Geobacillus stearothermophilus ATCC 12980: one gene and its partner. The protein of the gene in region 2 interacts with the protein of the main gene of each other region in a pairwise test. Links are inferred from orthologs where the notes say so. Each region holds a gene or a part of one and is shown on either strand. Other genes may lie near its edges. The genes, in order: pcrA and lpdA.

Region 1 (9,853 bases), 610 kb from region 2 along the record:
ATGGTCAAAAAGCGACATAAATCCCCCTCCTTACTCTAAAATGGCCGGCACACGGAACTGGCCGTCTTGCTGATCCGGCGCGTTTTTCAACACTTCCTCGCGCGGCAGCCCCGGTTCTGGAATATCCTCGCGCATCACATTTCTCATATCAAGCACGTGCGAAGTCGGCGGAACGTTCTCCGTATCCAATTCATTCAACTGCTCGGCAAACGTAATGATCGCATCGAGCTGTTTCGTAAACATCTCCGCCTCTTCATCGGTAATCGCCAACCGCGCCAAATCGGCGACATGTTTCACTTGGTCAATGGAAATTCGCGACATAGTTTCACCTCCAACGAGTTCGACCTATCACAATACCATGATGATACCAAACTTTTATCCAATGAAGCAACCGTTGCCACGTGTTCTGGGCGAGAATCAATCTATATATTCACGATGCAAACGAATATACGTTCTATAACATCTCCCAATAGCTAAGGCAGGCGTGAAACCGGGGGGATTTGATGTTTGATGTAGGAATATTTCGTTTTCCTGAACAGCGCACGATGGGATGGCACACGCATGAGTAAACGGTTGATGGGAGGAAAAGGACGCGCTCCTATTTTAGACACAGGAAGGAATCGCTCGTGACGCCTTTTTTTATTCAAAGAAATACGATAAAATGAAAGCACAAGGAGGGAAATTGCATGTCGCTGCCAAATCAAAATCATCCATGGACATATGCAGATTACGTAATCTTCATCGCATTGCCAAAAGTATTCGCTTCCATGTGAGAACCCTCCTGACAAAAATCGGGAGGATTTTTTTGCACCGATATGGAATAAATCCTTGACAAACAAGGAATGTGAAGGAGTTTGTCCGCCATGGATGTTCAAATTTTCTTAATTGACAATCCCGAACATATGTACTATAATGACTGTAACGGACGAAAAAGGGGGAATCATGACGATGAGTGACGCTTTGCTCACCCAAGTGCTCGACCGCCTAAGCGCCATGGATGGCACGCTGCAAAAGCTCGTAGAGGGTCAAGAGCGGCTCGAGCGGGAACAAATCGCCATTCGCCAAGAACAAGAAGAAATTCGAAAAGAGCAACAAGAAATCCGAAAAGAACAACAAGAGATTCGAAAAGAACAACAAGAGATTCGAAAAGAGCAGCAGGAAATCCGCCTGGAACAACAGCGTCTGCGTCAAGAACAAGATTCGCTTCGCGCTGGGCAAACGGAATTAAACGGCATCGTGGCTGCTCTCCTCCACCGCCAAGACGAAACAGACGCCAAACTGGAAGCTCTCGCCGCTGACGTCCACCAGCTTCACCGGGAATTTTCCTCATTGAAACAAACGGTGGACCGCCTCGAACAAAAAATGGACTCCCGTTACGAACAATTGGCTGCCCAAATCGAAGACATCAAGCTGGACTTGAATTTTATCGCCCACCGCACCGTCGACAACGAACGAATCATTTACAAGCTGAAAGAAATGCTGTTCCGCTGATCGATTCATCTAAGAGGAGGCCGCTGCCATGCATATCGCGTTTGACCATCTCGTCCACTTGACCGAACGGCCCGAGCAAGTGAAAATGGCGTTTGAACAATGGGGGCTTGTGGCCATCCACGGCGGCCGTCATCCATCATGGGGAACGTACAACGCCTTATGTTACGTGGAGCATTTGCGCTACATCGAGTGGATCGGCATTGCCGATATACAGACGGCGAGAACGTGCGGAAACCCGCTCATCACTCAGCTTGTCGCCGACCGCCAAGAAGGAAGCGGCTTCTCCCAGTTTGCCTTTCGCACGAACGACATCGAAGCGGTGGCGGCGCAGCTCAAAAGCAAAGGATTCGCCCCAGTCGGTCCGCTCCCCGGCAGCCGCGAGCGCGATGACGGCAAGCAGCTCACATGGTCGATGCTGTTTATCGAAGACGACACAGACGGCGCGTTTCGCTATCCGTTTTTCATTCAATGGGGCGACCGTGATGACGTACGCATGAACGAGCTGGCGCCGCTCATGAGACACCCGATTGGCTCTGTTTCGCTGTCGTCAATTAGCCTCTACACCCTCGATCTCCAGCGGACGGTCAACGGCTACCGCCGGCTGTTTGACTTGCCCGAACCCGATGTCGAGCGCGATGAAGCGGGAGCATACGCGGAGCTCGCTGTCGGCGGCATTGCGATTCGGTTCTATGAGGCTGACCGCCGTCATCCATCGACGCGCCCGTTTTCGTGCCGGCTTGTGGGCGTGCAGAAACCGCGCCGCATCGAAATCGAGGGCGCCACGTACATCATATCTGGCTCTTGACGGCCATTGTATTGCCACATGCTGCGCGCCCCCTCGCGCTAGGCGCCGTGCCAGCCCTTGGCGAATGCATTCCCACATACTCCCCTTTGCCGCTGAATAAGATGGAGTAACCGCTTCTTGATTATCGCAAACCATAGATGGCAAAGGGGGAGTCCAACCGTGTCCCACCCGTATGTTTCTCCAAAACTTTCAGTGGAAACAATGATCTCGATTATTCACCACGGCGTGAACTACCCACCACCTACGCTTCGCTTAGAGGTGGGGGCTTCAAGCGACTTGTGTGTGTTCGCTGAACGGTAAGCCACACACAAGAACCCTTTACGCTTCCCTTCGTTCCGAAGGTGTCCGTTCTAGCCATATTCTATCCTATTCGTTGGCTAACGCCAACCGAAATTCATCTCCCACTTTCACTGGTGCTGGCGCACCTTCACGTTTAGAAGTAGGAGACTTCTTTCGGAGGGAAGTTAAAGAGAACGACGGCGCCTCAACATATCGTTATCATCGGCGCCGGGATGGCCGGGCTTGTCGCGGCGTCATTGCTGAAGCAGGCGGGTCATCGCGTCACTATCTTAGAAGCATCCGAGCGGGTCGGCGGCCGCATCTACACGCTCCGCTCCAACTTTCGCGACGACCAGTATCTCGAAGCCGGCGCGATGCGCATTCCTCACACCCATGCATTGACGCTGAAATACATTCAAAAATTCAACTTGCCGCTTCCCCCGTCCACGGTCAAGAGTGGCGGCGACGGCAAAATGTGTTCATCTGTCCATACAGCGTCGGAACGTCTTCGGCGCTGACAATCAGCTCAAGGTCTTCCGGCGCGGCGAATCCGCTGTCAACTGTATGCCGAAGCAAATGAAGAAGGGGGTCGAAAAACCCGTCCACGTTAAGCAGGCCGATCGGTTTTTGGTGGAGGCCGACGCGCGACCATGAGAGCACTTCAAACAGCTCTTCATACGTCCCGTACCCTCCTGGCAGGGCGATAAACCCGTCGGCTAACTCATACATTTTCGCTTTGCGGGTGTGCATTGTATCGACGACCAACAATTCGCTCAACCGATTATGCGCCACTTCCCGGTCCTTCAAAAATTGCGGAATGATCCCAACCACGCGCCCTTGATGACGCAGCGCCGCCTCAGCAACCTCTCCCATCAAGCCCCGTGTCCCTCCGCCGTAAATGAGCGTAATGCCGCTTCGGGCTAAAAACGTTCCGAGCGCTTTCGCCGCTTCCTTATATCTCCCATCGTTTCCATTGCTTGATCCGCAAAACACGCAAATCGCCTTCAAGTCTCACACCCGCCTCCTGCCATAACCTGTTGCTCGTTTTGCATCCGTTTTCGAGTGCTGCGCTCATTTTCCTACCGTCATTATACAATGCTCTCCCTGTTCTTTCCACCATCGTTCGGACGGCCTTTTCGCGCAAAAAAGGGCCGCTGCTGCAGCCCTTTCCGCTTCCTTCATTTTTGGAGAATCAAATGTTCGGATCACTCCGTTCGCCGTATCCCAAATAACGCGATGATGCCGACCTTATTGATAAATATGCACAAACGGCTCGTCTGCTTTCGCCTGGCGCACGATGAGGCTTTCCGGCTGGCCGGCTGAGGCGATGTAGACATTAACGGTGATGTAGTCCGGGAATTTTTCCATCACCAAGCCGGTCACGTATTGGGTAAAGCCGATCACTTCCGCTTTGCCGTAAAACGGCATCGTAATGTTGATCGTTAACTTCTGAAGCTGGTCGTTGACGTACAATCCTCTGCCGACGATGCCGGTGTAGTTCGGGAAAAAGTCTTCAACGTCTGATTTAAAATTATTGAATTTGATCCAGTCATCGCGATGGTTCTTTTCCGCCTCATCGGACGGGAATAAATAATATTCCTCGTTCACCGCTTCCCAATCATCGATCGTGGCGCTTCCGTCGTCAACATGGGTGACCGCGAAAAAGTGGCCCGGAATCACGGACGAGCGCGGCACCTGTTTGTACAAGGCAATCGTGATCGGCACGTTGCCGAGCCCTTTGATATTTCGCAGCCGCTTCAACACCTCGGCGGCGATCCGCTTTCCTTCCCGTTCGATGACATCGTCTTTGATTTTCACTTCGCGTGGATACCCTTGCTCGGTTGAGTAGTAGTGGACGGAATTCAACGCCAGGCCGATGGCGACGCCACCAAGCTTCACCTTGCCGTTATCGACTTTCACTAAGTAGTCGTGCTCCAAAATGCTGGCCAGGTAAATCGGGCTTTGTTTGTTTTTTTGCTCATTCGTTCCTTTGTCGCTGATCGGCGGGTTTAAGCCGATGTTGTCTTCCGGTTTCATTTTCTCTGCCTTCAGCTGGCTTTCCGTCCGCTTGCGGGCGAGCCAGCGCCCGATCGTTTCGCTGTCCAAATATTGCCCTTCCTGAAACAAATATTCATCCGGGGAAAATTGCTCAGATGCCAAGCGCATCAGCCCGGTTTCAAATTCATCGACATCAAGCCGGGTGTTGACGTCGTTGACGACCCGCCCGCGCGCCCCGGACGGCTTAAAAGGCAAGACAACGCGGTAATACGAATCAGAAATGTTGTATTTCGGGATGACCGCTTCTTGCTCTTTGCTTCCTTTGTCTTGCACGACTTCCTCACCTTTGTCAAACTTCGGCGCACACGCAGACAACAAACAAATCGAAGCGAGCCCGACAACGGCCAACCGTTTTCGGGCCCGATTCGTCCAACGACAAGCAACGAAACTGCGCAGTAGTGAGATTTGTTTCATCGTTTCCCCCTGTTGATCTCTTGCAAAAATCGTGGTTCGTCCCAAATCTCAATGCCAAGCTGCTGGGCTTTCTCCAACTTCGATCCGGCATCCTCGCCGGCGATGACAAGGTCGGTGCTGCGGCTGACGCTGCCGGTGACGCGCCCGCCAAGCCGCTCAATTTGTTCTTTTGCTTCATTGCGCGACATCGACGCGAGCTTGCCGGTCAAGACGACCGTTTTGCCGGCGAAGGCAGAGTCAGCAGGCGCTTCAGCCGACCGCTTCGGCCCTTTGTAAGCCATATTGACACCGTAAGCGCGCAGCTCCTGGAGCAGCTCAGTTGCTTCGGGTTGGGCGAAGAACGCCGTGATCGCATCCGCCATTTTCTCTCCGATTTCGGGGACGGCCATCAACTCCTCTTTCGTCGCCCGTTCGAGCCGCTCCATCGTTTCAAAATGCTCAGCCAAAAGTTGGGCGGCTTTCGCTCCGACGTAGCGAATGCCAAGGCCAAACAGCAGCCGTTCAAGCGAGTTTTGCTTCGACGCCTCAATCGCCGCAAGCAAGTTGGCCGCCGACTTTTCCCCCATCCGTTCCAACCCGACAAGCTGTTCCTTCGTCAGGCAGTACAAATCGGCGACATCGCGGACAAGGCCGGCGTTAAACAGCTGGGTGACGACTTTTTCGCCCAAACCCTCGATGTTCATCGCCGCCCTTGAGGCAAAATGGATGAGCCGCTCGCGCAGCTGGGCCGGGCAGTTCGGGTTCAAGCAGCGGAGCGCCACTTCCCCCTCGAGACGGACGAGCTCGCTTTCGCATTCCGGGCAGTGCGTCGGCATCGCAAACGGCGTTTCATCCCCATCGCGCCGGTCAACGACGACGCCGACCACTTCCGGGATGATGTCGCCCGCTTTTTTAATGATGACCGCATCGCCGATGCGAATGTCTTTTTCCCGTATAAAATCTTCATTGTGAAGGGTGGCGCGCTGCACCGTCGTGCCGGCGACGCGCACCGGCTCTAAAATCGCCGTCGGCGTGACGACACCCGTGCGACCGACGTTCACCTCAATGCCGATTAACGTCGTCACCACTTCCTCGGCTGGGAACTTGTAGGCAATCGCCCAGCGCGGGCTTTTCGCCGTCGCGCCAAGCGCCCGTTGCTGGGCGAATGAGTCCACCTTAATAACGATGCCGTCAATCTCATACGGCAGCTGCGGCCGCTTGTCGTGCCACTCGCTGACAAAGGCGATCACCTCATCGATATTGGCGCAGCGCCGTCGCTCTGGGTTTACTTTAAACCCGAGCGCCTGCAAATAATCAAGCGCTTCGCTGTGTGAAGCGATGCCGAGCGCCTCGGCGTCGGCTAAGCCATATACAAACAAATCCAGCTGGCGCGAGGCCGCCACTTTCGGGTCGAGCTGGCGGAGCGAGCCAGCCGCGGCGTTGCGCGGGTTGGCAAACAGCTCCTCGCCGCGGGCTTTTCGCTCCTCATTCAAGCGCAAAAACGACGCTTTCGGCATAAACGCCTCGCCGCGCGCTTCAAGCGACACCGGTTCTTTCAGACGGAGAGGCAGCGAGCGGATCGTTTTCAAATTTTCCGTAATGTCTTCACCCGTCGTCCCGTCGCCGCGCGTCGCCCCTTGGACGAAATAGCCGTCTTCATAGCGGACCGAGACGGCGAGGCCATCGATTTTCAGCTCGCATACGTACGCCGCTTCCCCGACTTCCTGACGGACGCGGCGGTCAAAATCGCGCAAGTCTCCTTCGCCAAACGCGTTCGCCAAGCTCATCATCGGAACGCGATGCGCCACTTTGCGAAACGCCTCAAGGGGCGGACCGCCGATGCGCTGGGTCGGCGAATCGCTCGTTTTGAGCTCCGGATATTGTTCCTCAATGGCGATGAGCTCTTGCATCAACCGGTCATACTCGGCATCTGGAACAGACGGGCGGTCAAGCACATAATATTCGTACCCGTAGCGGTTCAACAGTTCGCGCAGCTCGGCCGCGCGCCGTTCGGCTTGTTGGCGGTCCATACGTTCACCTGTTCTCCTTTCCTACACTTTCTCAATCGGCGCAAATTTGGCAAGCAGTCGTTTAATGCCGATCGGGCTCGGGAAGGCGATGTCGAGCTCTTGGTCGTCGCCGCCGCCGCGGACGCTGACGACGGTGCCGATGCCCCATTTCCGGTGATTCGCCCGATCGCCGACTTTCCACGATCCCACGGCGCCGCTTGCCTGCGGGCGCGAAACGGCCGAGCGGGAGGCGCCCGCTTGGCGGCGCGAGGCTGTCTCAAGCAAATGCGCCGGAATTTCATTCAAAAAGCGCGACGGCGGGTTCATTTGGATGTTGCCAAACAGCGTCCGCATTTGCGCGCTCGTCAGCACAAGTTCTTCCTCCGCGCGGGTGATGCCGACGTACGCCAGCCGCCGTTCTTCTTCCATCTCATCGTCATCCTCGAGAGAGCGGTTGTGCGGGAAAATGCCTTCTTCCATGCCGATCAAAAAGACGACCGGAAACTCGAGCCCTTTGGCGGCATGCAACGTCATCAACATGACGGCATCTCCTTCAGCGGCCTGTTCCGTCCCGTTCAGCTCGTCCAAATCGGAAATGAGCGCCAAGTCGGTTAAAAAGGCGATGAGCGATTTATCGTCGCTCACATTTTCAAAATGCTTCGTCACCGACAAAAACTCATCCAAGTTCTCGAGCCGGCTTTGTGCTTCAATCGTCCGCTCCGCCTTGAGCATCTCGCGGTAGCCCGATTTGTCGAGCACTTCTTCGACGAGTTCGGTGACGGAGACGTATTCTTGCAGCTGTGTCCATTGCTCGAGCTGGCTGCGGAACGCGGCGAGCGCCCCGGCCGCTTTGGCGCCAAGCCCGATCATCTCTAGCTCGCCGAGCGCCTCAAACAAGGACAGCTCATGATCGGCTGCATAGCGGACGAGTTTGTCGATCGTCGAGGCGCCAATGCCGCGTTTTGGCACGTTAATGATGCGAAGCAAGCTTAAATCATCGTCCGGATTGGCGATGACGCGCAAATAGGCGAGAATGTCTTTAATTTCTTTCCGGTCATAGAACTTTAAGCCGCCGACAATTTGATACGGAATGTTCGCTTTCAGCAACATTTCCTCCATGACACGCGACTGGGCGTTCGTCCGGTACAAGACAGCAAAATCACGGTAGCGGCGTTCGCCGCGCTCCACCGCCTCGCGGATGCGTCCAGCGACAAACTGCGCTTCGTCCGCTTCGTTCATCGCCTCATAATAAAGAATCGGCTTTCCTTCCGGGTTTTCCGTCCAAAGCCGTTTCGGCTTCCGGTTGACGTTATGCTCGATGACTTCGTTCGCCGCTTGCAAAATGCGCTTCGTCGAGCGGTAGTTTTGTTCAAGCAAAATGACTTTTGCGTTCGGATAGTCGCGCTCGAACGACAAAATGTTTTGGATGTCCGCCCCGCGCCACCGATAAATCGATTGGTCGGCGTCGCCGACGGCGCAAATGTTTTGAAAGCGTTCCGCCAGCTTTTTGACCAGCGTATATTGAGCGCGGTTCGTATCCTGGTACTCATCAATATGGATGTACTGAAACTTATATTGGTAATAGTGAAGCACATCCGGCACGCGGTCAAACAGTTGGATCGTCGTCATGATCAAATCGTCAAAATCGAGCGAATGATTGCGAAGCAGGCGCTGTTGGTATTCTTGATACACATCGCTGACGACTTTTTCGTAATACGTCGAGGCCCGCTTCGCGAATTGCTCCGGAGGCAACAGCTCGTTTTTCGCCGCGCTGATCGTGCCTAAAATCGTCCGCGGCTCAAATTTTTTCGGGTCTATGTTTTTTTCTTTTAAAATCGTTTTCATGACTGAAAGCTGGTCCGTCGGATCAAGGATGGAAAAATTGCGGTTGATGCCGATGCGGTCAATGTCGCGGCGCAAAATGCGGACGCACATCGAGTGGAACGTCGAAATCCAGACGTCTTCCGCCGCCCCACCTAAGAGCGACTGCACACGTTCCCGCATTTCGCGCGCCGCCTTGTTCGTAAACGTAATGGCCAAAATGTTCCACGGCGCCACATGCTTTTCCGCCATCAAATAGGCGATGCGGTGCGTCAACACCCGCGTTTTCCCGCTTCCCGCCCCCGCCATAATGAGCAGCGGGCCTTCCGTCGTCCTGACGGCTTCTTGTTGCTCTTTGTTTAAATGGGCGAGCAGCTGTTCCGATAAAAAGTTCATTGTTTTCACCACCAATACACCATATGTTCTATTTCGCCTCATTCGCCCGCTTTACGGCGTCCACGGTCAGCAGCGCCTGTTCAAACGATTCGTAAACGGCGTTGCCGACGACAACAGTATCCGCCCGGCGCGCCATCTCAGCCGCCTGCTCCGGTGCGGTGATGCCGCCGCCATAAAACAGCTGCGTCTCGCCGAGCGCCTGTTTCACTTTTTCCACCAAGGCGGGGTCGCCGTATATGCCGCTATATTCAAGATAAAAGATCGGCAGCTTGTACAAATGTTGAGCGAGGCGAGCGTAGGCCACCACATCGTCTTCGCTCAGGCCGGCGTCGGCTTCGGTGAGCTTCGCCGCCTTGCATTCCGGATTTAAAATGCAATACCCCTCGGCAAAAATCTCATCCCAATTCATGATCTCGCCATATTGTTTCACCGCCTCATGATGGCGGCCCACCACCCAGTCGACATGGCGGCTGTTTAACACGATCGGAATGAAATACGCATCAAACCCCGGCGTCAAGGCCTCAAGATTTGTGACTTCAAGCGCGCATGGCACCGAAAAACGGCGGATGCGGGCCAATAAATCGAGCACACCATCGAGCGT
Region 2 (9,715 bases):
CGTTTCAGCGAATTGGCGGTTTTTTTCATCTTCGTCCGCACCCCTTTCTCGATCATCAGCTAAACTTCCGGCGCCCCTCACGGAATGTACTGCTTCGTTTTGTTTTATATTTTAATATTATGTGGAAAAAGGGGTGTATGCAACTAATTTGTGCGTTTACCTACCGCGTTTCGCCCGCTTGGCCCGATGTGAATCCAGTCGCCGTTTTTTGCCTCTTTCACCTGCTTGATGACCGCGTACGATGAATAGCCGCTTTCCTTTTCAAACTCGGCGTACAACCGGTTTTCCTCGCTTTTGGACGGGACGATCTCTTTGAAACGGCGGTATATCTCCATTAATTCTTCGCGTTTCATCCCCCGCTCATACGCCGTTTCGACCGCCGTAAAAAATTTAATGACATCGATGATTTCTTGCGTCGACCAATCATACGAAAACGGGTACGAATAGCCCATTGTTTCACCTCCGCTGTTAGTTTGCCCAACGGCGCCGAATTTGTTCCGCCTCGCCGATCATGCGGGCAAACAGTTCAGCGACCGACGGAATGTCGTGAATGAGCCCAATCGCCTGTCCGGCCCAAGCGAGCCTCAAGCATATGATCGAACGGGCGGCCGTGCTGGCCGATGGCAAAATTAACTCCAAACGGCCGGTCCGTCTTTTCTTTCACTTTGCGGATTTCCTCGCGCAAGCGCTCCGGGCTTTCAAGCGACATCGCCGTAATTTGGCCGAGCCCGCCGGCGTTGGAGACGGCGGCGGCCAAGTCGGCGTACGCCAGATAGGCTAATCCCCCTTGAATGATTGGATATGTAATGCCGAGCAACTCGGTCACTCTCGTGTTCCATTCCATCAATTCATTCCCCTTTTTGATGTTATCCTTCTTTTACTTCTTGTTTTGATCGCCATTCTCCTTTTTTGGTGCAACATTCTTTTCTTCTTTGCAAACGAACAAATAAATGCTATAATGCATTTGTTTTATTTTTAAGGTAAAGAGGTGTGGGGAACCATTGTCACAACTCGAAACACCATTGTTTACCGGACTGTTGGAGCATATGAAAAAAAATCCGGTTCAATTTCACATCCCCGGCCATAAAAAAGGGGCCGGCATGGATCCGGAGTTTCGCTCCTTCATCGGAGAAAACGCCTTGGCGATCGATTTAATCAACATCAGTCCGCTCGACGATTTGCATCATCCGAAAGGGATGATCAAACGTGCACAGGAGCTCGCCGCCGAAGCGTTCGGCGCCGATTACACGTTTTTCTCAGTGCAAGGGACGAGCGGGGCGATCATGACGATGGTCATGTCGGTCGCCGGACCGGGCGATAAAATTATTGTGCCGCGCAACGTCCATAAATCGGTCATGTCTGCAATCGTCTTTTCTGGGGCGACGCCGATTTTCATCCATCCAGAAATTGACAAGGAGCTCGGTATTTCCCACGGCATTACGCCACAGGCAGTGGAAAAAGCGCTCCACCAACACCCGGATGCCAAAGGGGTGCTCGTCATCAACCCGACGTATTTTGGCATTGCCGGCGATTTGAAAAAAATCGTCGAGATCGCCCACTCGTACAACGTTCCGGTGCTTGTCGACGAAGCGCACGGAGTGCACATTCATTTTCATGAGGACTTGCCGCTCTCCGCGATGCAAGCCGGGGCCGATATGGCGGCGACAAGCGTCCATAAGCTCGGCGGATCGCTGACGCAAAGCTCGATTTTAAATGTGCGCGAAGGGCTCGTCTCCGCGAAGCACGTGCAAGCGATCTTAAGCATGTTGACGACGACGTCGACGTCGTATTTGTTGCTCGCTTCGCTCGATGTCGCCCGCAAACAGCTGGCGACGAAAGGGCGGGAGCTCATTGACAAGGCGATCCGCCTCGCGGAATGGACACGGCGGCAAATCAACGAAATTCCATATTTGTACTGCGTCGGTGAAGAAATTTTAGGCACGGAAGCGACGTACGACTACGATCCAACGAAGCTGATTATCTCTGTCAAGGAGCTCGGCTTGACCGGCCATGATGTCGAACAATGGCTCCGCGAAACGTATAACATCGAAGTGGAGCTTTCGGATTTGTATAACATTTTGTGCATCATCACGCCAGGCGACAGCGAGCGGGAAGCCGGGCTGCTCGTTTCGGCCCTCCGCCGCCTGTCGGACGAGTTCAGCCATCAGGCGGAAAAAGGAGTCAAACCGAAAGTGCTGCTTCCGGATATCCCGGCCTTAGCCTTGACGCCGCGCGACGCCTTTTATGCAGAAACAGAAGTCGTGCCGTTTCACGAGTCAGCCGGACGGATCATCGCGGAATTTGTGATGGTGTATCCGCCAGGCATCCCGATTTTTATTCCCGGTGAAATCATTACGGAGGAAAATTTGAAGTATATCGAGACAAACTTGGCCGCCGGCCTGCCGGTGCAAGGCCCTGAGGACGATACGCTGCAGACGTTGCGCGTCATCAAAGAATATAAGCCGATTCGTTGAATGCACAAGTCGGTTTTCCCGGCTTGTTTTTTTGGGCCAAAATCAACGGCGCGCATGTGCTTTGCCCCACATGCGCGCCTATCCGTTCCTTCCCCCGTTTGTTTGCCCGCCTTATTCTTTTTCTTCTCCGTCCTCGCGGTCATGACCGCAGCAATCGCATTTCCCGTAAAGCGTTGTCACTTTTTCATCTTCAAAATACGCAATTGTAGCTTCACACGTTTGGCATACGATCGTGCCCATCCCCAAAACCCCTTTATGATGATAAATGTTGTTGTTGGTTTTATAATAATATATCATATTTAGATTGTAAATCTCAATTTGTATGTCACATTTCGGATTATGACGGCTCTTTTATGACACCAAACTTTTTCACCGCAGTCCGAAAAAACATGGTACAATGAAGACGAGAGAGACAAAAAGATGGCGAAAGGAGAGAAGGGCGTTGAATGCAAGCCTAAAGCTGCCGGGGGGGGGAAATCGATCAGCATCGAGGAAATCAAACAGTTGCTCGAACGTTACCGAGCCGCGCTGCGCAAAACGGGGGAGCAGCTTGGATGGGCGTACGAGCAGGCAGCCTTTTCATACACGGTGCATGAACGCGACCACGTTCTTTATTTGCAAGGCGACGGCCGCTTATACAAAGGGATGGCCATTGCCGTGCGGACAGCCGGAGAAGAAACATGGATTGAGCTGGCATTGGCGCCGAGAGCAACGCACGGGGACAAAAGAAAAGCAAACGAATTCAGCAAATGGATGACCAAAACGCTTGGCGGCGAACTGCGTTTATTCAGCGGCCGGACGATGTCGTTCGGCCGCGTGTAAACAGCGGCATGGGACCGCTGTTTTTTGTTCGCCGAACCGCGCCGCTTCCGCACCCAAGGGGCAGATCATGGAATAGATTGCCATATGAAATGCTGGCCGGTAAAATACACCGCCGCCGTGGCAGCTGTTGTAAGGAGCGCTTTGCGCGTCGCCAAGCCGAGCTGGCGCGCCAGTAAAAACGCTATGTACATGAAGACGCACAACATCAAGCCGCGGAAAAACGGCCGGTCCCGCCCCGACAGCCACTCGATCAAGGAAAAACTGCTCCAAATCATCATTTGCAGCAAAAAGGCGACATACGCTTTCATCATTTCCATCTCCCGCTTTTCTTTACCATAACGATATGAAACGAAAGCGGAAAATAGTATGAAAAACAGGACAAGAAATGCGCCATTCCCGCATGATAAGAAAAACGACCGGGCCAAGCCCGGTCGTTTCACAGTTACTTCGTAATGATATGAATCGGTGTGCCAAGCGCCACTTCCGCCGCTTCCATGGCGATTTCGCCAAGCGTCGGATGGGCATGGATCGTCAAAGCGATGTCTTCTGCCGTCATGCCGGCTTCAATGGCGAGCCCAAGCTCGGCGATCATGTCAGAAGCATTTGGACCGATGATTTGCGCACCAATGACGACGCCGTCCTCTTTGCGGACAACGAGCTTCAAGAAGCCGTCCGTATCGTTCAGCGCCAAGGCGCGGCCGTTGGCAGCAAACGGGAATTTCGCGGCAATGACGTCAATGCCCTCGTCTTTCGCCTGCTGCTCAAAATAGCCGACCGACGCGCATTCCGGATCGGAGAAGACCACAGCCGGAATGGCGATGTAATCCACTACCGACGGATGGCCGGCGATGGCTTCCGCCGCCACTTTCCCTTCATACGACGCTTTATGAGCAAGCGCCGGGCCTGGAACGATGTCGCCGATCGCAAAAATGTTCGGCACGCTTGTCCGGCATTGTTGGTCCACTTCAATCAAGCCGCGGTTCGTCATTTTGATGCCGATTTGTTCAAGACCAAGTTCATCTGTATTCGGTCGGCGGCCGACCGTCACCAACACATAGTCGGCGTCAATCGTTTTCGTTTCACCATTCGCCTCATACGTGACCGTGACGCCGTCTTCGCGTTCTTCGGCCCCTTTCGCCAATGCGTTCGTCACGACTTCAACGCCTTTTTTCTTCAGGCGCTTCTTGATGATGGCAGCCATTTGCTTCTCAAAACCGGACAAAATTTCGCCGGCTCCTTCTAAAATGGTCACTTTCGTCCCAAAGTTGGCGTAAGCCGTACCGAGTTCGATGCCAATATAGCCGCCGCCGATGACCACGAGCGATTTCGGCACTTCCCCAAGGTTGAGAGCTCCCGTCGAGTCAAGAATGCGGTTGGAAAACTTGAAGTTCGGCAGCTCAATCGGGCGCGAGCCGGTGGCGATAATCGCGTTTTTGAACGTATACGTCTGCGCGCTGTCGCCGTTGACGACACGCACCGTATTGGCGTCGACAAAATACGCTTCCCCTTTGACGATCTCTACTTTGTTTCCTTTTAACAGCCCTTCGACGCCGCCCGTTAATTTTTTCACGACGCTTGCTTTCCATTCTTGCACTTTGGCAAAATCGATGGTGACGTTCTCCGCCTTAATGCCCATTTCTTCGGAATGCTTCGCCTGCTCATAGCGATGGCTTGCGGAGATCAGCGCCTTTGACGGGATGCAGCCAACATTTAAGCAGACGCCGCCTAAATTGCCCTTTTCCACAATCGTCACTTTTTGTCCGAGCTGCGCGGCGCGGATGGCGGCGACATACCCGCCAGGACCGGCGCCGACGACAAGCGTTTCCGTTTCAATTGCAAAATCGCCAACTACCATCGTTTTACGCCTCCATTAGTAATAATTCCGGGTCACTCAACAGCCGTTTGATATGGTTGAGCGCTTTTTGCGCTGTCGCCCCGTCGATCATCCGGTGGTCAAAGCTGAGCGAGAGCGCCAGCATCGGGGCAGCGACAATTTCACCGTCACGGACGATCGGCTTTTCCGCAATGCGGCCGATGCCAAGAATCGCCACTTCCGGATGGTTGATGACCGGGGTAAACCATTGCCCGCCAGCCGAACCGATGTTTGTAATCGTGCATGAAGCGCCTTTCATTTCTCCCGGCGTCAGTTTGCCGTCGCGCGCTTTCTCGGCGAGCTCATTGATTTCTTGCGCCAAGGCGAAAATCGGCTTGCGATCGGCATGTTTAATGACCGGCACAAGCAAGCCGCGGTCCGTATCAGCGGCGATGCCGATATTGTAATAATGCTTCTGGATGATTTCTTCCGTCTCATCATCAATGGACGTATTCAACACTGGGTATTCACGCAGCGCGGAAACGAGCGCTTTGACGACGTACGGCAAAAACGTCAGCTTGATGCCTTTTTCCGCGGCAATAGCCTTGAATTTTTTTCGGTGAGCAACAAGCTTCGTCACATCGGCTTCGTCCATCAGCGTCACGTGCGGAGCGGTATGTTTGGAATGCACCATCGCTTTGGCAATCGCCCGACGGATGCCGCTCATTTTCTCGCGCGTTTCCGGGAATTCGCCTTCTGTCGTCGCCGGTTTCGCTGCGGCCGGCGCCGCTTTTTCCTCCGCTGCGGCCGGTGCCGGTTTTGCGCCGCCGGCAAGGAAAGCGTCAATATCTTCTTTCAGGACGCGGCCGTTTTTGCCCGTTCCTTGGACAAGCCGAATATCGACGCCTTTTTCGCGCGCATACTTGCGCACGGACGGCATGGCGATGACGCGGCGGTTCGGGCCAGCCTCCGCTTCAGCTGCCGGTGCATTGGGAGCGACAGCGTCAACCTTTTCCTCTTTCGACACCGTTTCCGTTTTTTCCTCTTTTTTCGCTTCTTCTTGCTCTTGTCCTTTAAACGTCATGTTTTCATAACCCGGCGCATCGAGCGTGATGAGCGTTTGCCCGACCGTTGCCACTGTTCCCTCCGGGACGAGGATTTCAAGCACTTTCCCTTTGACCGGGGAGGGAATTTCGACAACCGCCTTGTCATTTTGCACTTCGCACAATACATCGTCTTCGTTCACTTCATCGCCCGGTTTCACAAACCATTTGACAATTTCACCTTCGTGGATGCCTTCGCCAATGTCCGGCAGCTTAAATTCAAAAGCCACTGTCTGTCTACCTCCTATCGTTTGCCGAAAATGGGCGGGGGAAGGCGTTCCGCTCCCCCGAATTTGTCCGCTGTTAGAAGTTCATCACTTTTTTCGCCGTTTCGATTACATCTTTAAAGTTTGGCAGCCATACCGATTCCGCCTGAGCAAACGGATAGACCGTGTCCGGAGCGGCCACGCGCAACACCGGCGCCTCAAGGCTTAAGATGGCGCGTTCGTTAATCTCCGCCACGACGTTGGCGGCGATGCCAGCCTGCCGTTGCGCTTCTTGAACGACAATGGCGCGGCCCGTTTTTTCGACCGAACCGATGATCGTTTCAATATCGAGCGGCTGCACGGTACGCAAGTCGACGACTTCGGCAGAAATGCCTTCCTTCTCTAATTCTGCCGCCGCTTTTAACGATTCATGCACCATGGCGCCGTACGCGATGATCGTGATGTCTTTTCCTTCCCGCTTAATGTCCGCCTTGCCGATCGGAATCGTGTATTCCCCTTCCGGCACTTCCTGACGGAACGAACGGTACAGCTTCAAATGTTCAAGGAAAATGACCGGGTCGTTGTCGCGAATCGCCGAGATGAGCAGCCCTTTCGCATCATACGGCGTCGACGGAATGACAACCTTCAAGCCTGGCTGTTGGGCGACAAGCCCTTCCAAGCTGTCTGAGTGCAACTCCGGCGTATGGACGCCGCCGCCAAACGGAGAACGGATCGTAATCGGCATATGGTAGCGTCCGCCCGTACGATAGCGGATTCGCGCCATTTGCCCGCAAATCGAATCCATCACTTCATACACGAAGCCGAAAAACTGGATTTCCGGCACCGGGCGAAACCCTTGCAGCGCCAAACCGATCGCCAAGCCGCCGATTCCTGATTCGGCGAGCGGCGTGTCAAAAACGCGATCTTCGCCAAATTCGGCCTGCAGCCCTTCCGTCGCCCGGAATACGCCGCCGTTGACCCCAACGTCTTCCCCGAAAATGAGCACGTTCGGATCATTTTTCAACTCGATACGCAGCGCATCGGTGATCGCCTGAACCATTGTCATTTGCGCCATGGCTTACTTCGACTCCTTCTCTTTGTAAATTTCATACTGCTCCTTCAAATTGAACGGCAGCTCTTCAAACATGATGCTGATCAAGTCGGTTACTTTTTGCTTCGGCGTTTCGTCCGCTTTCTTGATCGCTTCTTTAATCTCTTCTTTTGCCTGTTCAATAACGTTGTTTTCTTCTTCTTCGCTCCACAAGCCTTTCGCCTCTAAAAACTTGCGGAAACGCACGAGTGGGTCTTTCTTCGCCCATTCGTTTTCCAACTCTTTCGAACGATAGCGCGTTGGATCGTCACCGGACATCGTATGCGGGCCATAGCGGAAGCAGAGCGTTTCAATGAGCGTCGGCCCTTCGCCGTTAATGGCGCGCTCGCGAGCAGCTTTGACCGCTGCGTAGACCGCAAGCGGGTCCATGCCGTCAACTTGAATGCCCGGAATGCCGGCGGCGACTGCTTTTTGCGCCAATGTTTTGGCAACGGTTTGCTTTTCGACCGGCGTCGAGATGGCAAAGCGGTTGTTTTGCACGACAAAGATGGCCGGCGCCTTAAACGCCCCCGCAAAGTTGATCCCTTCGTAGAAATCGCCTTGCGACGTGCCGCCGTCGCCCGTATATGTAATCGCCACTGCTTTTTTGCCCCGCATTTTCAAGCCGAGCGCCACACCAGCTGCTTGGATGTATTGGGCGCCGATAATGATTTGCGGCGGCAGGACGTTTACGCCTTCTGGAATTTGGTTACCATGGAAATGGCCGCGCGAGAACAAAAACGCCTGATACAGCGGAAGCCCATGCCAAATGATTTGCGGAACGTCGCGGTATCCCGGCAAAATAAAATCTTCTTTTTCCAATGCAAAATGGCTGGCAATTTGGCTCGCTTCCTGCCCGGCGGTCGGCGCATAAAACCCGAGTCTCCCTTGGCGGTTCAACGAAATGGAGCGCTGGTCAAGAATGCGCGTATACACCATGCGACGCATCAGCTCTTTCAGCTGCTCATCGCTCAGCTCCGGCATCGCCTCTTCATTGACGACTTCTCCTTCCTCATTCAAAATTTGAAATGTCGGGAACTGCTCGGCCACTTTCTCGAGCTGCTCCGCAAATGGGAATTGGAAGGTCTTTACACCCATCTTGTTCACCTCTGCCTTTCATCAAGAAATTTGGAAATCAGGCTGTCTTCATCCATATACTATTAATGTACCCAAAAGTAAAGAAGAAATAAAAAGCAGCCGCCGCTTGGCGCAACGGAAACCGAAAACGGCGCCGACATCTGTATTACTATTTTTTATATCCTCATTAACACAGCGTCTGTTCTCAAGTTTTAGTTTACACTTTATTTTTCACGCCGTCAACGACTTTGATTTTCCGTTGCTTTCCCTTTTGTCTCCTGGTTGTATTTGGAATCAGGAACATTCCTGAAACCATCTGTTATACCACATCGAAACAACACTGTATTAATTCTGTATTATATTTTTCGGGAAATGCAAAACGCAATGTCCGTTCATGTTATTGACAGCGCTTTCTTAAGTTTCTTTTTCAATTTATTCCTTATACGCCGATAATATCTCCAGACGGCCGCATTTTCATTTACGGCGCACAGGCATTTTTGTTAGACTAACACTGTAGACCGCGATGCGAGAGACAGGAGTGAAAAGGCGAATGATCACCATGAAAGATATCATTAAAGAAGGGCATCCGACGCTGCGGAAAGTGGCTGAGCCCGTTCCGCTGCCGCCTTCAGAGGAAGACAAACGCATTTTGCAAAGCTTGCTTGACTATGTGAAAATGAGCCAAGATCCGGAACTGGCGGCCAAATACGGCCTGCGGCCCGGCATCGGCCTCGCCGCTCCGCAAATCAACGTCTCCAAACGGATGATTGCCGTTCATGTCACTGATGAAAACGGAACGCTGTACAGCTATGCCTTGTTCAATCCGAAAATCGTCAGCCACTCTGTGCAGCAATGTTATTTGACGACGGGGGAAGGCTGCCTGTCGGTCGACCGTGATGTGCCCGGATACGTACTGCGCTATGCCCGCATCACGGTCACCGGCACGACGCTCGACGGCGAGGAAGTCACCTTGCGCCTCAAAGGATTGCCGGCCATCGTCTTCCAGCATGAAATCGACCATTTAAACGGCATTATGTTTTATGACCGCATCAATCCGGCCGACCCGTTCCAAGTGCCAGACGGGGCGATCCCGATCGGGCGCTGAACCGTGGCCGGCCATGCCAAACAGC

What was found.
Region 1: the proteins of lpdA (region 2) and pcrA interact in binary tests that used the Escherichia coli proteins (3 or more experiments, as listed by UniProt). The link is inferred for Geobacillus stearothermophilus ATCC 12980 from one-to-one orthologs.

What each region holds. Positions count from the first base shown.
Region 1 is NZ_CP128494.1:267,712-277,564, reverse strand. What follows is about bases 6,666-9,610. They hold pcrA (DNA helicase PcrA), read right to left. Parts: upstream 9,253-9,610; coding sequence 7,078-9,252; downstream 6,666-7,077. Other genes in these bases: pcrB (heptaprenylglyceryl phosphate synthase), read right to left, coding at 9,281-9,610; ligA (NAD-dependent DNA ligase LigA), read right to left, coding at 6,666-7,056. Also shown: Asp-tRNA(Asn)/Glu-tRNA(Gln) amidotransferase subunit GatA, read right to left, coding at 1-18; Asp-tRNA(Asn)/Glu-tRNA(Gln) amidotransferase subunit GatC, read right to left, coding at 31-321; QSJ10_RS01515 (hypothetical protein), read left to right, coding at 943-1,491; QSJ10_RS01510 (VOC family protein), read left to right, coding at 1,520-2,296; QSJ10_RS01500 (LOG family protein), read right to left, coding at 3,026-3,583; QSJ10_RS01495 (CamS family sex pheromone protein), read right to left, coding at 3,824-5,047; more of ligA, read right to left, coding at 5,044-6,665; more of pcrB, read right to left, coding at 9,611-9,853. UniProt on the Escherichia coli protein: A helicase with DNA-dependent ATPase activity. Unwinds DNA duplexes with 3'-5' polarity. Translocates on single-stranded DNA with 3'-5' polarity. Initiates unwinding more efficiently from a nicked substrate than double-stranded DNA.
Region 2 is NZ_CP128494.1:872,362-882,076, reverse strand. What follows is about bases 2,946-5,752. They hold lpdA (dihydrolipoyl dehydrogenase), read right to left. Parts: upstream 5,152-5,752; coding sequence 3,739-5,151; downstream 2,946-3,738. Other genes in these bases: QSJ10_RS04750 (dihydrolipoamide acetyltransferase family protein), read right to left, coding at 5,156-5,752; QSJ10_RS04760 (hypothetical protein), read right to left, coding at 3,362-3,604; QSJ10_RS04765 (DUF1885 family protein), read left to right, coding at 2,946-3,296. Outside these bases: QSJ10_RS04790 (YkzI domain-containing protein), read right to left, coding at 1-29; QSJ10_RS04785 (UPF0223 family protein), read right to left, coding at 144-452; QSJ10_RS04775 (aminotransferase class I/II-fold pyridoxal phosphate-dependent enzyme), read left to right, coding at 1,002-2,474; QSJ10_RS04770 (GapA-binding peptide SR1P), read right to left, coding at 2,586-2,714; more of QSJ10_RS04765, read left to right, coding at 2,895-2,945; more of QSJ10_RS04750, read right to left, coding at 5,753-6,442; pdhB (pyruvate dehydrogenase complex E1 component subunit beta), read right to left, coding at 6,516-7,493; pdhA (pyruvate dehydrogenase (acetyl-transferring) E1 component subunit alpha), read right to left, coding at 7,497-8,606; def (peptide deformylase), read left to right, coding at 9,136-9,690. UniProt on the Escherichia coli protein: Lipoamide dehydrogenase is a component of the glycine cleavage system as well as of the alpha-ketoacid dehydrogenase complexes.